Regions from separate parts of the Bacillus infantis NRRL B-14911 genome, predicted to be linked through region 2. Evidence: riboswitches for the same ligand, from Rfam matches in the RefSeq annotation. Region 2 holds a riboswitch; the other holds the start of a gene.
What was found. Region 2 has a riboswitch for thiamine pyrophosphate ahead of thiW (energy coupling factor transporter S component ThiW). Riboswitches for the same ligand answer to the same signal wherever they lie in the genome.
Positions count from the first base shown of each region.

Region 1: another riboswitch for thiamine pyrophosphate. It lies ahead of thiM (hydroxyethylthiazole kinase); the one in region 2 lies ahead of thiW (energy coupling factor transporter S component ThiW).

Region 1 is NC_022524.1:2,426,809-2,430,218, reverse strand. Features, by position in the region: gene N288_RS12145 (ATP-binding sensor histidine kinase) at 1-1,310, shown strand, start outside; TPP riboswitch at 1,372-1,485, shown strand; gene thiM (hydroxyethylthiazole kinase) at 1,563-2,378, shown strand; gene thiD (bifunctional hydroxymethylpyrimidine kinase/phosphomethylpyrimidine kinase) at 2,379-3,212, shown strand; gene thiE (thiamine phosphate synthase) at 3,199-3,410, shown strand, end outside.
Region 2 is NC_022524.1:2,707,511-2,710,920, reverse strand. Features, by position in the region: gene N288_RS13740 (manganese catalase) at 1-187, shown strand, start outside; gene N288_RS13735 (hypothetical protein) at 262-528, opposite strand; gene N288_RS13730 (DedA family protein) at 751-1,356, shown strand; TPP riboswitch at 1,413-1,523, shown strand; TPP riboswitch at 1,760-1,870, shown strand; gene thiW (energy coupling factor transporter S component ThiW) at 1,949-2,500, shown strand; gene N288_RS13720 (solute carrier family 23 protein) at 2,466-3,410, shown strand, end outside.

The DNA.
Region 1 (3,410 bases), 280 kb from region 2:
CCATTCAGTTTGATGAGTATGCCCTTGTTTCCGCCGCCCAGAGCATATCCAGGGAAGTAGTGCTTGAAAATCTGCTGGCCCGGCTAATGGAGGTTACCATGCATTACAGCGGAGCAGACAGGGGGATTCTGCTCTTTAAACGGGATGGAATTTGGACGATCGGGGAGTATGCCGGTGGGGGTGAACGGCCAAAACGCTTCGAGCCGGTCCAAGGAAGAGAAATGCTGTCCGAACAGGCAATAGAACTTGCAGAGCTGAGCAGAGAAGGAATCATTCTTGATTATGCCTGTGAAAACAGTCTGATTTCAGGGGATCCTTATGTCAAAAGGATGCTGTTGAAGTCGCTCATTTGCCTGCCGATCCTGAATAAGGGTGAAGTAAAGGGTATGATGTACCTGGAAAACAACCAGATTTCGCATGCATTCACAAAAGAAAATCTCCGGGTTCTTGAATTGATTGCCTCTCAGGCAGCCATATCTTTGGAAAATGCAGATCTGTATGAGAGGATGGAAGCAAGGGTTGCCCGGCGGACCGAAGAGCTGAATGAAGCAAATATCCGCCTGGAGAGGGCCAATAAAGAACTCGACCGCTCAAGGCAGGCAAAGAACACTATATTATCAGACATCTCTCATGATTTAAGGTCTCCGCTTGCTGCCGTTAAGGGCTATATAGAAGCTGTGCAGGAGGGTATTGCCGAATCAGAAGAGCAAAAAAGAGAATTTCTTCAGCGAAGTGTCAGCCGCCTGAATGAACTGAATGTCCTGATCCGCGACTTGTTTGATCTTTCCCGTATGGAGGCTGGCCAAATACGGTTTGAGATGGATTATTTGCCCCTTGGCCAGATGCTGGTCAATATTAGGAAGCAATTTAAATTTGAAGCCGAAAAGAAAGGACTTTATTTTGTCCTGGATCTGGAAAACACGAATGTTGAGAATGTTCCGTTGGTGGAGGCAGATCCCGCCCGTCTGCTGCAGGCCTTCTCCAATCTGGTCTCAAACAGCATCAGGCATACAGAGACTGGCGGTTTGATCCTTAGCGCCAGGCTGGCATCCCAGGGCGGAAGTGTCAGGATATGCCTGTCAGATACCGGCAGCGGCATCCCGGCTGCAAGGCTTCCATTTATTTTTGACAGGAACTATACCAAGGCAAGCAGTAACAGCAGGACGGCCGGAAATGGCATCGGACTTTCGATTACAAGGGAAATCATCGCAAGGCATAATGGTAAAATTTGGGCCGAGAGCAATGAAGGAGAAGGGACTTCCGTTTTCATTGAACTGCCAATCTATCATTTTGCCGCAGAAATGGTTTAGTAAATGATTATCGCTTTACGCCGGGGACAAAAAAAGATACTATGTAATTGTCAATCTAATAAGCAACTACTGGGGGTGCCTGCGGAAAGCAGGCTGAGAGAAAAACTGGCCCGTTTTTTAACCCTTTGGACCTGATCTGGATGATGCCAGCGTAGGAAAGTAGCGAAGTGGAACTATTTGCTATATTTTTATGCACAATTGCCAGGTCCTTTTCAGGGCCTGGCTTTTTTGCTGCTGAAAGGAGAAAAGGGAATGAATACAATAGAGATAGCAGTGATGCTGGAAAAGCTTAGGGCTGAAAAGCCGCTTGTACATAATATCACCAATATGGTTGTCACCAATTTTACCGCTAACGGCCTGCTGGCGCTGGGGGCATCGCCTGTCATGGCTCATGCTGCAGAAGAAGCTGCCGATATGGCCGGCATTGCAGGGGCGCTGGTCCTGAACATCGGCACTCTTACTTCCCCTGTGGTAAAATCTATGAAACTTGCGGGAGAATCAGCGGGCAGAAACTCAGTGCCGATCATCCTTGACCCGGTCGGGGCAGGTGCAACAGCTTACAGGACTGAAACAGGCAGAAACCTTCTCGAAGAGCTGCCGATCTCCATTTTGCGCGGCAATGCAGCCGAAATATCTCACCTTGCCGGAAAAGGAGGAGAAATTAAAGGTGTTGACGGCGGGGAAGCCGGCAACCCGGAAGAGACAGCCCTTCTTGCTGCAAAACTGTTCAACACCGTAACTGTTATTACAGGGAAGGAGGACATCATTTCTGATGGAATAACAGTTGTCCGGATCAGTGGCGGAAGCAGCCTCCTTACAAAAGTTACAGGAACCGGCTGCCTGCTGTCATCGGTCATAGGCGCTTTCCATGCAATTGAATCAGACTCACTGAAAGCCGCGGCGGCTGCGCTGGCTGTATACTCTGCAGCGGCAGAAATGGCTGCAGAAGCAGCGGGAAACAAAGGACCTGGAACCTTTCAAATAGAGCTGCTTAACAGCCTTGCCCTGCTTAAGGGTGAGGATCTTGAAAACAGGACGGACATTACTGTCCTCAAAGGAGAAATATAAATGAATATTAAGAAAGCATTGACAATAGCGGGTTCGGACAGTGGAGGCGGAGCCGGAATCCAGGCTGACCTTAAGACCTTCCAGGAACTTGGTGTCTATGGCATGTCAGCACTGACAGCAATCACCGCTCAGAATACCACTGGCGTGCAGGCGGTCTTCCCGATGACGGCCGAAGCTGTAGGTAAACAGATAGAGAGCATTGGAAGCGACATGGGGACGGATGCTTTAAAAACGGGCATGCTTTTTGATGCAGACATCATTAAAGCTGTTTCTGCTGTTATCAGCCATTATCAATGGACAAAGGTGGTCGTCGATCCTGTGATGATTGCCAAGGGAGGGGCTAGCCTCCTGCAGGAAAGCGCCATGGCAGCCCTGAAGGAACATTTACTCCCGCTCGCACTAATCATCACCCCTAATATTCCTGAAGCAGAAGCAATAACCGGCATGAAAATCTCTTCTTTAGCCGAACGGAAAGAAGCTGCCAGGAGATTATGTGCGCTCGGCGCTCACAATGTAGTCATTAAAGGGGGGCATGAAACAGGAAATCAAGAAGCTGCTGCTGATTTGCTTTTTGATGGAAGCAGCTTTGATGTGTTTGAAGGCAGGAGGGTGGATACAGTCAATACCCATGGGACCGGCTGCACCTTTTCAGCAGCAATCACGGCAGGACTGGCGAAGGGGCTTTCTGTAAAGGAGAGTGTCCGGCTTGGAAAAGACTTCATCCAGGCAGCCATCGAAGATGATCTTCTCCTTGGGAGCGGCCACGGCCCGACAAACCACTGGGCATATAACAATAGACAGAAAGCAGAGGGCTTGGCATATGGCGCGAATTGACAGTCAAAGAATGAAAGAGCTGTTAAAGGTCTATTTTATCATGGGAAGCACGAACTGCACTAAGAATCCGGATATGGTTATGAAAGAGGCGATTAAAGGCGGGATCTCCCTTTTTCAGTACAGGGAGAAAGGGGCAGGATGTCTTGGCAGGCAAGAAAAATACGTGCTTGCAGAGCAGCTTCAGCGGATGTGCAGGAC
Region 2 (3,410 bases):
CTGCTCAAAAGGGACAGACAGTGCAGAAGGCCGATGGGCAAAAGGGCCGAGCATGGATGGACAGGGGCAGTTCGAATATATTGAAAACCCGGAGCCGATGGGGCAGATACCAATTTTGGCGCCAGGCCCGATTTATATTCATGGAACAATGCCGTCTGGACAGACACCGCCTCCATCCCAATTTTAATTACGCATAAAAGAGAAGATCCGCCCCTAATCACTGGCGGATCTTTTTTCGGCTCAGGTAAGTTCTTAACAAAATTAAAAATGTACCTTCAGCAGCTTTAGCTTGCGATCTATGACAACGTAAAAATAAGCGGCAGGACTTTTTGCAGGCTGGGATGATTTCATTTTCCTCATCAGTACCCTTAATGATTCTACAGCAGCAGGCAATATAGCTTCCTCGTCATTTCCCAACCCGTTTTTTTTAGCAGCAAGGAGTACTTTATTCCACAATTCTGCAGATGCTTCATCATCCTCCATAAGATAACGTGCCATGCAGGCAAAAGCATCAGGGATAGCTTTCATGGACATCCTCCTCATTAAGAGTCTCCATAAAACATATGCACTTCAAGAACAAATGTTCTTGTTTTTGGTCTTGTGCAAGTTATTGTTTGATTATTTTTCAGGATGAGTTATTCTAATTTCATCTGAATGGCCTGAACTTATAGGGAATTTCCTTTTCCTGAAGGGGAGGAAACAGAATTTAACGTTAATTAACTGATATGCTTTTTCGTCTTGGGAGGTATTATGGAGAACTGGATTAAAGATGTGATTGAACAATTCGGATATGCAGGAATTTTCCTGCTGATTGCGCTTGAGAACATTTTTCCCCCTATCCCGTCTGAAATTATATTGACATTTGGCGGCTTCATGACGGCACAAACAAATATTACTGTTATTGGAACGATTGCAGCGGCTACCCTTGGCTCGACAGTGGGCGCTGCTTTGCTATACGGGGCGGGCCTTTTACTGAGCCGAAACAGGTTTGAGAGAATGATAGACAGGTGGGGAGGCATACTCCGCCTGAAAAAGGCTGATTTAGATAAAGCTTTTGGATGGTTTGACCGCTACGGTTATTGGACAATTCTGATATGCCGGATGATCCCGCTGGTAAGAAGCCTGATTTCCATTCCTGCCGGGATGGCAAAAATGAACTTTCCGCTGTTTCTGCTATTTACAGTCATCGGCACATTGATCTGGAATACAATCCTTGTAAATATTGGAGCGGCCTTTGGTGATTCATGGGAAACGGCAGTGGGGTATCTGGATATGTATTCTAATGTGGTGTATATGCTGATTGCGGCGGCTGTTATTGGCGCAGCTTTCTTTTTGATCAGGCGCAGGAAGAAATAAACATTGTCTTTACTTTTGACAGTAACAAAGTTATGATGATTCTTAATTGGATATTGTGTGACTGCTAGGGGTGTCCGCACAGGCGGGCTGAGAGGAAAACCGATGTTTTTTAACCCTTTGGACCTGAACTGGATCATGCCAGCGTAGGAAAGTAGAATGAGCAACAGTACTTTTTTTATGTGTGCAAAAGCCTGGTCCTTCTTTCATATGGGGACCGGGCTTTTTTAGTGGGGATCAAAAGAGCAGTAATCTTAAAATTGATTGGAAGCCTATATCAGTTCCTTCTTGATAGATTCCTATACCAGCAGGAATTAACGGTAAAATGGCCGGCACTTCATTTTAAAAACTCTAAGCCAGGCCGTTAAAGGTCTAAACAGCCTTATATCCAAGATAAGTTAATACATAAAAGCACTGGGGGAGCCGGAGGAGTCCGGCTGAGAGTGGGCCTTTTTCGGCCCTGACCCTTATACCTGATCCGGGTTATGCCGGCGGAGGGAAGTGCGGGATTTTATGCTGCGGCTGGCAAAGAGCCGGCATGTTAACCCCTCCGCCTCCATTCCCTCAGTGCAAATTAGCATGGAGGGATTTTTGTATGGGTAAAACACAAAGATTAACTGCTGCTGCAATGATGGCTGCAGTGGGAACGCTGTCAGGCAGCATGCTGTATATTCCGCTTGGCTTTACAAAAGTATTCCCGGTCCAACATCTGCTGAATGTGCTGTCAGCCGTATTGCTTGGCCCTTATTACACCGTGGCACAGGCGTTATGTATATCGCTGCTCAGGAATCTAATGGGAACCGGCTCAGTATTTGCTTTTCCAGGGAGCATGGCAGGTGCGCTGCTTGCAGCGCTTCTCTACAGCAGGACAAAAAAGCTGTCGATGGCCTTTACTGGGGAAGTGATTGGCACCGGCATCATCGGTGCGCTCCTTTCATATCCGCTTGCCACCATGATCATGGGGCAGAAGGCCGCACTATTCGGCTTTATTCCGCTCTTTATCTTCAGTTCGACTGCCGGAGCCCTACTGGGAATCATTATTTTGGCCATTCTGAAGAAAAAACGGACACCGATTTTCGAACAGGTCAATTTAAAGGATGAGGAGAATGAAGATGGACGAAAGAAGAACAGAATCCAGCACGGATGAGATATTAATAGGATTGGAAGAAAAGCTTCCGCCGGGAAAAACCGTTTTATATGGGCTCCAGCACGTTTTTGTCTCGAATGTCTGGCTGGATCCCATCTTTGTGGCAGCTATGATCGGACTGCCATTTGCATTATCGGCTAATATGGTGAACAGCATCTTCATTGCAGCCGGTATTGTCACCTTTATACAGGCGACAAAGCTGGTCCGCCTGCCGATCATTCAGGGACCGTCAGCTGCATTTGATGCAATTATGATTTCAGCCGGCAAGGCGAATGGGCTTGCTGCAGCAACCGGGGGCATCCTGGTGAGTGCCGCCATTGTGTTCCTTTTATCAATAACCGGGGTGCTTGGGCGCTTGAGGGCCCTGTTCACACCAGTCATCTCCGGGACCGTCATTTTCTTAGTCGGGATCTCGCTTGCCGGGTTCACTTTGCATGAATTTCTGGGAGGCTCTCCGGGTGATGAAGGGTTTGCCAGTCCATCAACCCTGCTGCTGTCGATAACAACAGCTTTGATTGTCCTTGGCCTTTCTTTGTTCGGAAAAGGTCTTTGGAAGTCTTTTTCGTTTTTGATTGCTTTGATTGCAGGCGATGCACTTGCTTTTTCGCTGGGAAAAGCTGATTTTGCCATGATCAAGGAAAGTGCATGGTTTGGCCTTCCACAGTTGCTTCCGTATGGACTTACATTTGAATGGGCAGCCTTCCTGACCTTTTTCATTGCGTATCTTGTGGCTGTAATAGAGGCAATGGGCGTTTATCAGGCGTCCTCTGCGATGCTGAAAACGGAGCTGACAGCCAAAAGGATCCGCGGCGGTTTTGCGGGAGAGTCGGCGGGCTCTTTTGTGTCAGCGTTGATCGGCGGATTTCCGACGACAGCTTATGCGCAGAATGTCGGCCTGCTGCGTTTGACC